Regions from separate parts of the Pseudarthrobacter sp. CCNWLW217 genome, predicted to be linked through region 3. Evidence: riboswitches for the same ligand, from Rfam matches in the RefSeq annotation. Region 3 holds a riboswitch; each other region holds the start of a gene.
What was found. A riboswitch is a leader RNA that binds a small molecule or an ion and turns the genes downstream of it on or off. The one in region 3 is predicted to bind S-adenosylmethionine.
Positions count from the first base shown of each region.

Region 1 (5,149 bases), on a different contig from region 3:
CCCGTTGCGCGGAGGGCGTCACGCTTTTGCGGCCCGCCATGTCAGGGTGAGGTAGGGCAGTCCCAGGCCCGCGCCGGGGGAGTGTCCCAGATGGTCGTGGAGGTACCAGTCCAGGTTCGCGAGGACCTTGGCGCGGGTGGTATCGCCGGAACGGAGGTAGTAGCTCCGCGACTTGGCAAGCTCCATGATCTCTGTCGTGGTGAGCGCGTCTTCCCAGCGGGTAACATGGCTTTCCAGCTCCACGAACTCCGGTCCCAAGGGCGGCTGGAAGTGCGGCCGGTAGACATCCCCGGCGTGCATGATGCGGGAAAGCCGGTGAACCCAAGGGACTGAAGTGTCCAACTGGTTCCAGATCAGCCCCAACCTTCCGCCGGCGCGGAGAACCCGTGAAAGCTCCGTACTGGCGGCCAGGGGATCGCACCAGTGCCATGCCTGCGCCACGCTGACGACGTCGAACGAGGAGTCCGCGAATCCCGTCGCCTCGGCAGTGCCCACAGTGGCCGCAACACCGGGGTGCATGATCCGCAACTGGTCGAGCATGTCTGCGGAGGGGTCCACGGCGGAAACGGTCAATCCGCGGTCGAGCAGCAGGACCGTGAATTTTCCGGTGCCGGCTCCCACGTCCAGGGCATCCCGGGCCCCCGCCGGAATAAGCCAGTCGGCCGAATCGCCGGGGTAACCGGGGCGCACGCGTTCGTAGTGTTCGCCTCCGTCCTGGAAGCTCTGACCAAGCTCCTGACGGCGTACGTCGTCAAGTTTGGGGCCACCCCGCGCCACGTGCAGCCTCCTTCGCCAGATGCCCTTGGGTATCCTTCGAATTTACCGCATGAGCCGGGTAACCCGGATCAGTCGTCGATGCAGGGGGCAGCGCCTGCCGTGCCAGGCGTATTGGGTGCCCAGTCCGGGTATTTGCGGGTGTCGTTAGCCGGAACCCAGCGGCCCGAGTCAACCACATAGTCCCAGCCCAGGCCGGTTCGGCGGAGTTCCTCGATGCCAGCCAGCAGACGCTGGGCGTCTTCGAGGCGGGACCCAACGCCGAAGCTTGCCCGCAGGGAGCCGGACGGGAGGCCCAGGCGCTTCAGCAGGGGGTGGGCACAGAACCGGCCGTCGCGGAGGCCTACGCCGTGTTCTGCTGACAGGTAGGCAGCCACCAGGCCGGCGTCGTAGCCTTCCACCGAGAAGTTCACTACGCCGATGGTGTCGGTGTCCGGATCGGTGTCCTTGAAGATCTGGTGTACCGTCACGCCTTCGATCTTCTGCAGACCCTCCACCAGGAACGACCGGATAGCCGACTCGTGGGCGTGCCACCGGTCCTGATCCAGCGATGCGATGACCTGGGTGGCGCGAGCCAGTGTGGCGGCGCCCAGGACATTGGGCGAACCGCCCTCGTGCCGGGCTGGGCCGGTGGCCCAGCTGACGCCGTCGAGCCTGGCCTCCCGCACCGCGCCGCCACCGGCAAGATGCGGCGTGCCCGCGTCGAGCCAGTCCGACCGCCCCACGAGGACGCCTGCGCCGAAGGGCGCGTAGAGCTTGTGGCCCGAGAAAGCGAGGTAGTCGACGTCGTCGGCGCTGATGTTGATCCGGCGATGCGGCGCGAGCTGCGCGGCATCGACGACGATCCGGGCGCCGTGCTGGTGGGCAAGGGCGGCGAGGGCACGGATGGGCAGGATTTCGCCGGTGACGTTGGAGGCGCCCGTGACGGCGAGCAGGCTGATTCCGCCCTGTTCCAGTTCGGCACGGAGGGCCTCGATGGTGCCGGCCACGGTGTCGGCCGCAACGACGCTGCGGTGCGGGACGCCCTGCCACGGCAGGAGGTTGGCGTGGTGCTCGATGTCGAGGTACAAAACCTCCCCCGTGGGGCGGCCGTCCGCGGACGGAAGGCACCCGGCGAGGAGGTTCAGGGAGTCCGTGGTGTTCCTGGTGAAGATGACGGAGTCACCGGGCCGGCCTCCCACGAAGTCACGCACGATGTTCCGGGCGTTCTCGTAGACGGACGTGCTGATCTGGGATGCGTAGCCGGCGCCGCGGTGGACGCTGGCGTAGAACGGCAGGATCTCGTTGAGGTAGGCGGAGACAACCGAGAGGGCCGGGGCAGAGGCGCCGTAGTCCAGGTTGGCGTAACGCACGTGGCCGCCCTGGATCAGCGGGGCCTGGATTTCGGCGCCGGTGACGGCGGAGAGCGGCCGTCCGGCAACGGCGAGCCGTTCGCTGAACAGGGCTGCGGTGTCGTTTGCGGCCAGGGTACGGACGGCGGAGTTGGGGGAGACGGTGGCTGTTGTCACAGAGACCTCACTTTAGAGGGACTCCCTGTCCCGGGAATCCGCGCTTGCCGGGTCCGTTCCGGACCGGCCTGGTCGTCACCCGGGGCACCCCACCGCGAATGGAGGGTTGCCGGCCAGCAAACCGGGGTTTCGCGCTGGCACTCGTGACCTGTTAAGAGCGTAGAACATGGGCGGGGCGGGCAGGAAGCCCGTCCGAATGTTAAGGCTTTTGTTACGCGCGGATGGAAATACCCATGGTTATCCGAAGATACGACGGCGGACGCCCCCATCAGGAGGCGTCCGCCGTTGATAATTCGGCACTTGGGCTGCTAGAGGAGGTCGTCCAGGTCGGGGTTGAGCCGTTTGAGGACTTCCGAATGCAGGATGGAGTTCGTCGCCAGCGCGTTGCCGCCAAACGGACCGTCTTCACCCTCGAGGGAGGTGAAGCGGCCGCCGGCCTCCACCACGATCGGGACCAGTGCCGCCATGTCGTAGAGATTCAGCTCCGGCTCACACGCAATGTCCACGGAGCCTTCGGCCACCATGCAGTAGGACCAGAAGTCGCCGTAGGCACGCGTGCGCCAGACGTCTTCGGTGAGCCCAAGGAAGTCATCCAGGTTCCCGCGGTCCCTCCAGCCGCTCAGGCTGGAGTAGGACAGGGAAGCGTCCGAGAGTTTCGACACGTCTGAGACCTTCAGCCGGGTGGCCGCAGCCAGTGACCGGCCCATGTAGGCGCCTGCGCCCTTGGCAGCCCACCAACGCTTGCCCAGGGCAGGGGCACTGACGACGCCGACGACGGGCTCTCCTTCGTCCACAAGCGCAATCAGTGTTGCCCACACCGGTACGCCACGGACAAAGTTCTTGGTGCCGTCGATGGGGTCGATGATCCAACGCCGGGAGCCATGGCCTGAACTGCCGAATTCCTCGCCCAGGACCGCATCGCGGGGGCGGGAACGGGAGAGCTGGCCACGGATGGCTTCTTCGGCGGCCTTATCGGCATCAGTGACCGGGGTCAGGTCCGGCTTGGTCTCGACGTGGAGGTCCAGTGCCTTGAAGCGGCTCATGGTCTGGTCGTCCACGGAATCGGCCAGCACGTGGGCCAGGCGCAGGTCATCGTTGTAGCTCGAAGCGGGTTGGATCATGGTTCCAAACTACCGTCAAAGCGCCGTGTGGTTGGGGACCCCGGCTTCGGGCGGCGTCCTGAACAGCCTGGGCGCTGCTCCCAGCCGGCCGGGCGGGTCAGTTGACGCTGCCCAATTCCTTGGTTTCCTGCCCCTCCATGCGGGGATCGGTGCCGAGTAGGCGACGGAGGGACGCGAGCCTGGCGGGTCCGGTTGGGCCCGCATGGCCTTCGGCAACCCAGGAGTCCAGGCCGCAATTGACTGCGCTGGCATTGTGTTTGCAGCCGCGCTCGCACGCATCCGTGCCCGGTTCCAGGTCCGGAAAGGAGCGGAGGATGCGGTCTGCGTCGACATGCGCCAGTCCGAAAGACCGGATGCCGGGGGTGTCGATGATCCAGCTTCCAGCAGGGGCGTCGGCCAGCTTAAGGGCCAGGGCCGAGGAGGACGTGTGGCGTCCGCGGCCTGTCACGGCGTTGACTCCGCCAGTGGCTCGCTCGGCTCCGGTCAGGGCGTTCACCATGGTGGACTTGCCTACGCCTGAGTGTCCCAGCATCACCGTGACCTTGCCATCGAGGTAGGCCCGAAGCTGGGCGACGGCATCGCTGTCGAGGCGCGCCGAGAGCCCGTCGTCGGAGCGGGCATCGATGCCGGATGCAGCGGCGTCGGCCGTCCGGCTGATGATGACCGGGAAGTCCAGGTGCTCGTAGTTCGACAGAAGTTCGGCAGGGTCTTTGACATCGGCTTTCGTGACCAGCAGGATCGGCTCGATGCCGGCGTCGTAGGCGGCGACGAGTGCGCGGTCAATGAAGCCGGTGCGTGGTTCGGGATTTGCCGCCGCCACCACAACAACAAGCTGGTCGGCGTTGGCCACGACTGCCCGTTCAACGGGGTCGGTATCATCGGCGCTGCGCCGCAGGAGTGTCCTGCGGTCCTGGATCCGGACCAGCCGGGCCAGCGTGTCCGGTTCCCCGGAGACATCTCCCACCAATGAAACGAAGTCGCCAGCGACCACGGGGGACCGGCGGAGTTCCCGTGCCCGTGCGGCGATGATGGTGCGTTCTTCCCCTGAATCTTCGCCGACCACCGCTGTGTATCGGCCGCGGTCCACGGTGATGATCCGTCCTGTCACGGCGTCGTCGTGGCTGGGGCGGTCCTTCGTGCGGGGTCGGGAACCCTTCTTGCTGGGGCGGATCCGGACGTCGGATTCGTCCCAGGAGTCAGTGCTGCGTGCCACTATGCGTTACCAGCGGGTCCCGGCGTACCAGGTTCCTGGCCCTGCGCGATCATGTTTTCCCACAGCCGCGGGAAATCGGGCATGGTCTTGGCCGTGGTGGCGATGTCTTCTACTTCTATGCCCTCCACTGCGAGGCCCAGTATCGCCCCTGCAGTTGCCATTCGATGGTCCGCATAGCTGTGGACGACGCCGGAATGCAGCTTGGCCGGGCGGATCACCAGCCCGTCGCTGGTTTCCTCGGCGTCGCCGCCCAGCCGGTTGATCTCCGCGACCAGGGCGGCGAGCCGGTCAGTCTCATGGCCGCGGAGGTGTGCGATCCCGCTGAGCCGGGAGGGGCCGCTGGCAAGCGCGCAGAGCGCCGCGACAGTGGGGGCAAGCTCACTGGTTTCATCAAAGTCGGCGCCCTTGATCTGAGCTCCGCCGGTGACAGTGAGGACGCCGTCGGCCAGGCTGACCGTGGCGCCCATGTCCGCAAGGATACTGCGCCAGAGGTCACCCACCTGCGTGGTTCCAGTGGGCCAGTTGGGAATCCG
Region 1 is NZ_JBBCBT010000002.1:237,131-242,279, forward strand. It holds gene V9L18_RS03660 (class I SAM-dependent methyltransferase) at 19-777, opposite strand; gene V9L18_RS03665 (aminotransferase class V-fold PLP-dependent enzyme) at 846-2,282, opposite strand; SAM riboswitch class IV at 2,318-2,431, opposite strand; gene hisN (histidinol-phosphatase) at 2,591-3,403, opposite strand; gene rsgA (ribosome small subunit-dependent GTPase A) at 3,501-4,616, opposite strand; gene aroA (3-phosphoshikimate 1-carboxyvinyltransferase) at 4,616-5,149, opposite strand, start outside.
Region 1: it holds a riboswitch for S-adenosylmethionine, as region 3 does, so the genes downstream of both, V9L18_RS03665 (aminotransferase class V-fold PLP-dependent enzyme) here and V9L18_RS12665 (bifunctional o-acetylhomoserine/o-acetylserine sulfhydrylase) in region 3, are expected to answer to the same signal.

Region 2 (5,149 bases), on a different contig from region 3:
TTCTTCAGCGAGGAAGCTAAAGCAGAGGCCACCAAATACCAGCAATCCCAGTCTGAAAACCCCCACGGCGCGGGAGAACTGCTCCGGGCACCGGGAGGTAACTTCTACGGAGTACCGCGGCTGCTGTTCGCCGGCTTGCCCCTGGAGGAAGGCGTGAAGACTCTGCCCCGCGACCCCCAGGCACTCCTGGACACCATTCGACAGCGAGGCAAACAAGGCAGGCCGGAAGCCGAAACGCTGGAAAGCATCGCCGCCGCCCTGCAGACCGGAGTCGTCCCGGCGGACCTTCGCGCTGCACTGTACAAAGCGGCCGCGCTCATTCCCGGAGTCACCGTCGTAGACAAGGAGGCGAACCTTGATGGCAAGGTAGGCACAGCGATCGGGATCGAGCATCCGGACAGGGAAACGCGGACGGACATCATCATTGATCCCGACACAGGGCTGCTGATCGGAGAACGAGTGGTCACGCTGACACCTGGCGAGACCTTCCCAGCCGGAACAGCGACCGCTTGGACCTCGGTTGAGACCTCAGTGGTCAATTCCGCCCCGTAAGCAGGCGCCGATCAGATCTGCTTGAGCGCCTGTTCCAGGTCGCGGATGAGGTCGTCCGCGTCCTCAAGGCCCACGGACAGCCGCACCACGCCGTCGCTGAGCCCGATAGCGGCGCGGCCTTCGGGACCCATGGCACGGTGGGTGGTGGTGGCCGGGTGCGTGATGAGGGACTTGGCATCGCCCAGGTTGTTGGAGATGTCGATGATCCGCAGCGCGTCCAGCAGCGCAAAGGCGGCGTCCTTGCCGGAGCGGCCGTCCGTCGTCGCGAGCTCCAGGGTGAGCACGGTCCCGCCGGCCTTCATCTGCTTGGCCGCGAGCTCGTACTGCGGGTGCGATTTCAGCATGGGGTACTTGACCCAGCTGACGGCAGGCTGCTGTTCGAGCCATTCGGCCAGCCGCAGTGCCGTGGCTGAGGAATGGTTCACGCGCAGGGCCATGGTTTCCAAGCCCTTGGTAAGTACCCAGGCGTTGAAGGCCGACAGCGACGGGCCGGTGTGCCGCATGAGCTGCTTGACCGGCCCGTCGATGAATTCCTTGGTGCCCAGGATGGCGCCGCCCATGACTCGGCCCTGGCCGTCGATGTGCTTGGTGCCCGAGTACACAATCACGTCCGCGCCGAGCTGGCCGCAGCGCTGCAGCAGGGGTGTGGCAAAGACGTTGTCGACGACGACGGTAGCGCCGGCGGCGTGCGCCAGTTCGCTGACCGCGGCGATGTCCACGATTTCCTGCATCGGGTTGGACGGCGATTCGAAGAACACTGCCGTGGTGGGCTCCGACAGGGCCGCACGCCACTGCTCCAGGTCCGGTCCGTCGACGAACACCGTCTCAACACCCCAGCGGGGCAGGATCTCGTTCAGGATCACAAAGCAGGAGCCGAACAGTGAGCGGGCTGCCACTACGCGGTCGCCAGCGGCCAGCAGGGCACCCAGGGCGGTGAACACGGCGGACATTCCCGACGCCGTTGCGAAGCACGCCTCAGTGCCTTCGAGCAGGCGGAGCCGTTCCTGGAAGGTGGCCACGGACGGGTTGCCGTAGCGGGAGTAGACAAAGCGCTCGTCCTCGCCGGTGAAGGCGCGCTCCGCTGCGGCGGCGGACTCGTAGACGAATCCGGAGTTCAGGAACACCGGTTCGGTGGTCTCCTGGAAGTTGGTGCGGTCCAGCCCGCCGCGGACGGCCTGGGTGTCAGGGCTCCAGCCGGCGGCATCTTCGTTGAAGGTCACTTAGTTCTTTCCCAGGTTGGTTGGCAGGCCGCGGTTCTTCCAGCCGTTGACGGTGCGCTCGCCGTAGCGGTCCGGTTCGCCTTCGAAGCCCTCCAGGACGTTGTAGGAGGTGAAGCCGGCTTGGGTTGCGGCGATGGCAGCGGAGACGGAGCGCTGGCCTGAGCGGCAGATGAACAGGAGTTCGGTGCCGGTGTCCTCCGGCGCCTGCTGCCTCAGGTCGGTGAGGAACTCGGGGTTGGGGATGCCGCCGGGGAACGTCCACTGGATGAACAGGGGGTCGTTGTCGGTTGCCTTGGTGTCAGGGATGCCGATGTGCGCCCACTCACCCTCGGTGCGGACATCCACCAGGATGGCGCCCTGCTCCAGCTTGGTCCAGGCTTCCTGCGGGGTGAGGTCTCCGGCGTAGCTCACGCGTGGCCCTCGCCTTCGAACTCAAGGTCTTCCACAGCGGTGGCGACGGCGGCGTCCGCACTGGCGATGGCGGCCGGGAGGATGAGTGCCTGCGCCACAATCACCTGGCCGCCGTTGGACGTGGCAGCCGGGCTGCCGTGCAGGACATAGCCTTCGGCCAGGGCGGTGGAAATCCGCTCACAGAAATTACGGTCGTCCGGGCCTGTGATGAGCCGGTACGACAGTTTTTCTTCAGGGGCAGGTGCGTCAGACACGACGGATCTCCTTCTCTCACGCTTGCAACTCGAATGTCGATATGCCGAGTATTCACCTGAGGCACCCCGCCGCGAAAGGGAGGGTTGCCGACCGGCCAGTCAGGGCTTGGCGCCGGTTCTCATTACTCCTCAAAAACGTAACACTTGGCCCGCCTGGCCGCACCGCCGCCGTCGTCATGTTCCGTAACCAACACGTGCTTCCGCGGCCGTCACCCGGACGGGACAATCAGTCCATGGGGAAATCTGGGCGGGGACTGGCTGTATTCGCGCGTTTGAGGACTGCCGCTGCATTCCTCGTACTGGCCACGGTGGCCACGGGGTTGAGTGGTTGCCGGGACGTCTTCGCGCCGCCGCCCTGCATGCCGCCCGCGTACACAGTCACGCCGTCGGAAGCCAAACCCGGTGAGCAGGTTACGGTCAGCGCGCAGGACACCAACTGCGATGCGCGCTACGGGCAGAACGCGCAGGTCCAGGTGACGGTGCGGGACGCCTTTGGATCGCTGATGCTGGAGGAACTCGCACCCATGAGCGACGACGGCGCGTTTACTTTTGTGTTCACCGTCCCGCCGGGCGCGGCTCCCGGCAAGGCGGCAGTGGGGGCGCACCCGTACAACCTGGATTGGTGCGACGACACCGGGGTTAACAACCGGGCCGGCGCGGGGCCCAGGACGCTTGTTCTGGTCTCGTGTGCCGAGCGCCTGGTGCCGTTGCTAATACTGGCGGGTACCGGGGCCTGAGCAGCGGCGACGCCCGTGGGGACGGGCGTCAGGCCCTGAGGATGAGGGCCTCGCCCTGGCCGCCGCCGCCGCACAAGGCCACGACGCCGATGCCGCCGCCGCGCCGTTTCAACGCCAGGGCCTGGTGCAGGACCAGCCGTGCCCCCGAGGCGCCGACGGGGTGGCCCAGCGCGATCGCCCCGCCCTCGGCGTTGATCTTCTCCGCAGAAATGCCAAGGTCCTGGGCTGACTGGATGATCACCGAGGCGAACGCTTCGTTGATTTCCACCAAGTCCAGGTCCTCCACCGAAATCCCTTCTGCGCGGAGTGCTCTTTCGATGGCGCGGGACGGCTGGGAATGTAAAGAGCCGTCCGGCCCGGCCGTCTGCCCGTGGGCGGCGATCTCGGCAATCCAGGTGAGCCCCGCCCGTTCGGCGGCCGCCTTGCTGGCCACCACGACGGCGGCCGCGCCGTCGGAGAGGGGAGAGGCGGAACCTGCGGTGATGGTGGCTGAGTCGGCCGTGGAGAAGGCGGGCATAAGCGCCGCCAGGGCCTCCGCCGTCGTGCCCGGCCGGATCCCCTCATCGGCATCGACGGTGACGGCAGGGCCGCGGCGCTGCGGGATATACAGGGGAACGATCTCTTCGGCGAGCAGTCCCGCATTCCGCGCGGCTTCGGCCCTCTGGTGGGAGCGGGCGGCAACTTCGTCCTGCTCCCCGCGGCTGATGCCGCGCTCGGCATTGCCGGCATCGGTGGCGGCGCCCTGCAGGATTCCGGAGATGGGATCCTGGAGGGCGTCGTGGTTCAGGGAATCGACCAGCGGGGTATCGCCGATGGCCACGCCGGTACGCAGGCGGGGCAGCAGGTGCGGGGCGTTGGTCATGGATTCCTGGCCGGCGGCCACGACGAAATCAGCCTCCCCGGCGCGGATCATCCGTGCCGCGTCGATCACGGCGGTCAGCCCGGAGAGGCAGAGTTTGTTGATGGTGACCGTGGGGACATCCCAGCCGATGCCTGCCCCCAGGCTTGCCTGCCGGGCCGGTCCCTGGCCGGCTCCTGCCTGGATGACCTGCCCCACGATTACCGCATGTACCTGCCCCGGCGCCACACCTGCGCGTTCCAGCGCATGGCGGATCGCATGTGCGCCCAGTTCGCTGGAGGAGAGGGAAGACAGGCTGCCGCGGAAACGGCCGAAAGGGGTGCGGGCACCTCCGAGGATGACGGCAGTGCGGTCCTCGTGGGCCGGGAACGTGTTGGCCGTGGCGTCGTTGACCATGATGCTGCCTTTCGGTGGAGGCGAGGCCCGGGCCACGTCTATGCGCGCCCGCGGTGCATTTTCCTCAAGCATGTCACGGGCGGTGGCGGTGCGGGAATGGAACGCAGGAAGGGCCGGGTGGTCCCGGCCCTTCCAGTGCTGCCAGCCAGCCGGTCGCCTGCGCCCGCTTCTTCGGGACCGCAGGATCTAGGCGGGATGGACGTTGTCAGGTGGCTGTTTCGGCGGTGAGGCTGTTCACGTCGCAGCCTGGTGTGATGCCCTCGCCAGCACGGCGGCCATGAGCTCAGAGGTGGTTGCCAGGACGCGGGAGCCCCGGCACTGCGAGCAGCTGACGGCGGCCGCCAAAGTGTTCTTGCGTGCATCGAGAACCACCACCGAGTCCACCGCCAGGTAGGAATCGGTGTCACAGTCTGCGCACCACGGCCGCCCGCCCCGTGGCTGGAAAGAATCCCGTGGCAGGTAAGTGCAGAAGGGTTTCTCCATGGGCTTAGACCAGGCCGGGGTAACTCGTCAGTATGTAATCAGCTGCTGCCGGGCCCTTCATGCGCAGGCCGTTTTGGTCGGGGTTGATCCGGCGGGACATGGCAGCCCAGAAAGTGGTTTCGGCGCGGGGGGTCTGCTGGTTGAGGAAACACCAGCTGGTGTAAAGGCCATACAGGGGATCGCGGGCAAGGGTGACATCAGGTTCACCGACGCACGTTGTAGCTTCGCGGAGGAATT
Region 2 is NZ_JBBCBT010000009.1:122,150-127,298, reverse strand. It holds gene V9L18_RS12205 (hypothetical protein) at 1-552, shown strand, start outside; gene V9L18_RS12200 (O-succinylhomoserine sulfhydrylase) at 564-1,772, opposite strand; gene V9L18_RS12195 (rhodanese-like domain-containing protein) at 1,773-2,183, opposite strand; gene V9L18_RS12190 (DUF1737 domain-containing protein) at 2,180-2,437, opposite strand; SAM riboswitch class IV at 2,451-2,564, opposite strand; gene V9L18_RS12185 (hypothetical protein) at 2,671-3,174, shown strand; gene V9L18_RS12180 (acetyl-CoA C-acyltransferase) at 3,203-4,429, opposite strand; gene V9L18_RS12175 (hypothetical protein) at 4,664-4,912, opposite strand; gene V9L18_RS12170 (hypothetical protein) at 4,917-5,149, opposite strand, start outside.
Region 2: it holds a riboswitch for S-adenosylmethionine, as region 3 does, so the genes downstream of both, V9L18_RS12190 (DUF1737 domain-containing protein) here and V9L18_RS12665 (bifunctional o-acetylhomoserine/o-acetylserine sulfhydrylase) in region 3, are expected to answer to the same signal.

Region 3 (5,149 bases):
CATGGTGACCGGCGGCATCCTGAATCCCCGCTCCTACGAGCTCGTGGGACCGTACACGGACATCATCATGCAGAAGGTGGTCCTGGATATCGCGTTCATCGGAGTCAACGGCATCGACCCGGTAGTTGGCCCCACGAACACCGGGGAAGGGGAGGCATCGGTGAACGCACTCCTCGCCAGCCGGGCGCGCGTGTCCTACGTGCTGGCCGATTCCTCCAAGGTGGGTGTACGTGCCTTCGCCACTATGGACGGCTATGACTTCACCCGCCTCATCACCGATGCCGGGATTTCTGCCGAGGACAAGGCCGCATTCGAGGCCAACGGAACCGAAGTGATCGTGGCGCCGCATTAGGACGCCACAGCGCTAGAACACCATGGGCGGGGCGTCCAGGACCGTCTCGTCCACCCGGCGTTCCACCCACTGGCTGAACGGAATGTCCAGTTCGTACTTGTCCGCGTCGGTCCGCACCAGGGTCCGCACGTCGGCGTTGTCCGGGTTGTTGAGGGACTCGAAGTACTCCACCGACCAGTGGAACCAACGCATGCAAAACAGCCGCATCGTCAGCCCGTGGGTCACCAGCAGGGTGTTGGGCGCGTAGTCCGGTTTGGACCAGTGGCGGTAGAGGGTTTCCATAAAGGAGGAGATCCGGTCGTAGACATCGGAGCCGGACTCGCCTTCGCGGAAGCGGTAGAAGAAGTGGCCGTAGGCGTTGCGCAGTTCCTTCTGGTCCTCGATGTCTCCGCTGATCTGGAAGTTGGCCCAGTCCTGTTCCCGGAGGCGCGGCTCTTCGATCACCCGTTCCGTGAGGTTGCCGAGGTTGAGTGCTTCCAGGGTCTGATGGGCACGCAGGTACGGCGACACGTAGACGCAGACCTGGCGGCCATCAAGTTCCCGGCGGATCCGTTCGCCTGCCGCGGTGGCCTGCTCCAGGCCCAGGGGAGTCAGCGGGATCCGGTAGTCCGGCACGCGGTTGTAAATGGACGTATCAGCGTTGGCCATGGACTGGCCATGCCGGATCATGATGATTTTCCCTGGCGCGCTCATAAGCCCCAAGCATAAGTCCTGTGCCCACGCCCTCCCGGGAAGCCCAAATCAGGAAAGAACCAGAAACTGCAGGCAAGATGGGAACATGCTGGTTCCCTCCCGCCGTCGGCTGCGGCTCGAAGTATGGATCGTCCTGGGCCTGTCGCTGGGGCAGTCCGCTGTCTACTCAGTGGTGCAGCTGCTGGATAAGATGACGCGCGCCCCGCTGGCTGAAGGTACCTCCACGCTTAACCGCTCACAGAGCACCCGCGAATACTTTGACCTCACCTACCAGCTGCTGGACATCATCTTCGCGTTGGTTCCGGTCTTGCTGGTCATCTACTTCCTCACTGACCACCGGCAGTCCACCTCCGGGGCCCCGCAGGGCGGCTCGGCGTTCCGGAAGCTCGGCTTCGACTTTGCCCGGCCCGGTCGCGACGTGCTCCAGGGGCTGGGCCTCGCAGCGCTGATCGGCGTTCCGTCCCTCGGCCTATATGCTGCGGGCCGGGCCCTGGGCATCACCACCGCCATCATCCCCAGCGCACTGGATGCGTACTGGTGGACGGTGCCTGTGCTGATCCTGTCCGCACTGCGGCATGCCGTCGTGGAGGAAGTTATTGTGGTGGGGTACCTCCTGAACCGCTTCGGCGCGTTCGGCTGGAGCGTTCCGCTGGCGATCTTCGCCAGTTCCATGCTGCGCGGCAGCTACCACCTCTACCAGGGCTTCGGGCCCTTCATTGGGAACGCTGTGATGGGGGTGGTCTTCGCCTGGCTGTACACCAGGACCCGTCGCGTTATGCCGCTGGTCATTGCCCACGCCCTGCTGGACATCGTGGCGTTTGTTGGCTTCAGCCTGTTTGGGAAGGCCGTCGGCCTCGGTTAGGCAGACTAAGGCCGGGGAAGTTAAAGGGATTCGGCCGCCATCGGTGGGTGGCATCGTTGGCACCCGCTGATGGCGGCCGAAGTATGTTGCCGGGCATGGCTGCCTGGCAGGCCGTGCTGGCCCGGCGGAAGAAAGCAATCAGATGGTGACTGCTCCGGAGGCGGTCTCGAACGTGACGGACAGGATGCCGGGGGTCCCGTGCGGAGCTACCCAGTCCACGGCGACGTCCTCAAGTGGCTTCTCCACCGGTTCGCCCAGCCATTCGGTCACCCGTGCAGCGGAACCGGCGATGGTCAGGCAGGACATCTTGACATTGCTGTCGTAGGCGTTGGACGGGTGGAGGGCGGGATCGCCTTCCCACTTGAGCATGTACGGGACCTGCGGGTCCGCGATCAGGCCCAGGATGCCGATCTGCTTCCAGACCAGTTCGCGGCCGTCGGGAAACTTGCGGTTTCCGTTGACCGCGGAGCGGCCGAGGCGTGCTTCGAAGGGGGCGAGGTCGTCAACTTCGACGCACCACCCCATCCAGCCGCCGCCGGCAGCGGAGCGTGCCCGGACTGCCTGTCCGAACGGTGCCTTGTCCGATGCCGGGTGGTCAAGCACCTCGACTACTTCCAGATATTTGTGCCCCGCGAGAGGGATGATCATGTTCCGGGTTCCGAAACGGGGGTGCACTCCGCCCTTTACGGCTTCAACGCCGAGGGCGGACGAAATACGTTCGGTGGTGGCAGCCAGGCCATCGTGTTCACAGGCGTAAGAGACGTGATCCATGCGCATGCCCTCATCTTGGCACTTTGTGATCGGGCTCTCAGCTAAGGGTATCCTTACCAACTTTCGGGTGCGTCACGAGTGGACATCGGGCTTTCCATCACCCCCGGGAAGAGCGCCGGGTGACCATGTTCGTCACAATGCTGTTGCGCGCCGTCGAACGGTTCCTACACTGAACGCAGGTCATGAGCGCCAGCGCCAAGCCCCGGCTCGCTGGCCGGCAACCCTCCATCCGCGGTGGGGTGCCCCGGGTGAGGACCTGGCTGCCCGGCAACGGCCGGGCGGCAAGCGCGGCCCGTGGTGCTCCCAGCATGCCGGGCCCATGTCAAAGGAGCCTTGAATGTCCGACGGATGGTCTTTTGAAACCCGCCAGATCCACGCCGGCCAGGAGCCGGACAGCGCCACAGGGGCGCGTGCCCTCCCGATCTACCAGACGACGTCGTTCGTCTTCCCGAGTGCCGAAAGCGCCGCCAACCGCTTCGCGCTCGCAGAATTGGCACCGATCTATACGCGGATCGGCAACCCCACCCAGGACGCCGTGGAGCAACGGATCGCCAGCCTGGAAGGCGGGTTGGCCGCCCTCCTGTTGAGCTCGGGGCAGGCGGCCGAAACCTTCGCCATCCTCAATATCGCCGAAGCCGGGGACCATGTGGTGGCAAGCCCCAGCCTTTATGGCGGCACGTACAACCTGCTGGGGTACACGCTGAAGAAGTTCGGCATCTCGGTGACGTTCGTCGAGGACCCGGATAACCTGGACCAGTGGCGCGAGGCCGTCCGCCCGAACACCAAACTGTTCTTTGCCGAGGTCGTGTCCAACCCGCGCCAGGATGTCCTCGATATCGAAGGGGTGTCCCGGACCGCCCACGAGGCCGGCGTTCCGTTGGTGGTGGACAATACGCTCTCCACGCCGTACCTCATACGCCCGCTGGAGTGGGGCGCCGATATTGTGGTCCACTCGGCCACCAAATACCTTGGCGGACACGGATCGGCGATCGCGGGGGTGATCGTGGACTCCGGCAACTTCGACTTCGGTCAAGACCCGGATAGGTTCCCTGGTTTCAACACCCCGGATCCCACCTACAACGGGCTGGTCTATGCCCGTGACCTTGGCGCGGGCGGCGCCTTGGGCGCCAATCTGTCCTACATCCTCAAAGCCCGCGTCCAGCTCCTCCGAGACCTCGGCTCCGCAGTATCGCCCTTCAACGCGTTCCTCATCGCCCAGGGCCTGGAGACGCTGAGCCTGCGGGTCGAGCGGCACGTTGAGAACGCCGTTGCGGTGGCGCAGTGGCTGGAAGCCCGTGACGACGTCGAGTCGGTAGCGTACGCGGGGCTGCCCTCGAGCCCCTGGTACGAGCGCGGACGCAAGTACGGCCCCAAGGGCACAGGAGCCGTGGTGGCCTTCAACCTGGCCGGCGGGGCCGAGGCGGGCAAGCGGTTTGTGGACGCCTTGGAGCTCCACAGCCATGTGGCGAACATCGGCGACGTGAGGTCCCTGGTCATCCACCCTGCGTCCACCACCCATAGCCAGCTCTCCCCGGAGCAGCAGGCAATTGCGGGCGTTACGCCGGGGCTGGTCCGCCTCTCCGTGGGCATCGAACACATCGATGACATCCTGGCGGACCTGGAGGCAGGTTTCCGGGCGGCCAAGGCCGCTCTCTAAGGCGGTTTCAGCGCCGGATTCCCGGCCCCGGGAGTCCGGCGCCCGGCAGGAGAGGCATTGTGGAGTCACAAACCAGTCACACTCTTAGCCAGATCCGGGGCTGGTTTCGTACACTCGGAGAAGGTCATGAGTGCCAGCGACAGCCCCGGCTTGCTGGCCGGCAACCCTCCTTTCGCGGCGGGGTGCCCCGGGTGAAGACCTGGCCTGCCGGTCATTCGACGGCCGGCAAGCGCGTAGAAAAGGTCTCCACATGACGATTACCGTCTCCCGTACCGCAGTACCCGAAAACGGCGTGGTCCGTTACGCCAGCATCGGCGGCCTTGAACTGGAAGCGGGCGGATACCTGCCCGAGGTCACGCTCGCCTATGAAACGTGGGGAACGCTCAATGAGGACGGCTCCAACGCCGTCCTCATTGAGCACGCCCTCACCGGCAGCACGCACGTGACACGCGGTGACAGCGACGAGCCGGGCTGGTGGGAGCAACTTGCCGGTCCAGGTGCGCCGGTGGACACGGACAGGTTCTTTGTGGTGTCCATCAACATTGTGGGCGGCTGCTACGGTTCCACCGGGCCGTCCTCGCCTGCTCCCGACGGCCGGCCCTGGGGTTCCCGCTTTCCGCTGGTGACCCTCCGTGACAGCACCGCCGCCGAGGCCCGGTTGGCGGACCAGCTGGGCATCCGGAGCTGGTACGCGGTGCTGGGCGGTTCCATGGGCGGTGCCCGTGCCTTGGAGTGGGCGCTCATTTACCCCGAACGGGTGGAGCGTTGCGCCGTGATCTCGATCGGTGCCGCCAGCACCGCCGAGCAGATCGCC
Region 3 is NZ_JBBCBT010000010.1:18,923-24,071, forward strand. It holds gene V9L18_RS12645 (DeoR/GlpR family DNA-binding transcription regulator) at 1-352, shown strand, start outside; gene V9L18_RS12650 (histidine phosphatase family protein) at 365-1,045, opposite strand; gene V9L18_RS12655 (CPBP family intramembrane glutamic endopeptidase) at 1,131-1,907, shown strand; gene V9L18_RS12660 (VOC family protein) at 2,046-2,684, opposite strand; SAM riboswitch class IV at 2,857-2,972, shown strand; gene V9L18_RS12665 (bifunctional o-acetylhomoserine/o-acetylserine sulfhydrylase) at 3,016-4,335, shown strand; SAM riboswitch class IV at 4,458-4,573, shown strand; gene metX (homoserine O-acetyltransferase MetX) at 4,586-5,149, shown strand, end outside.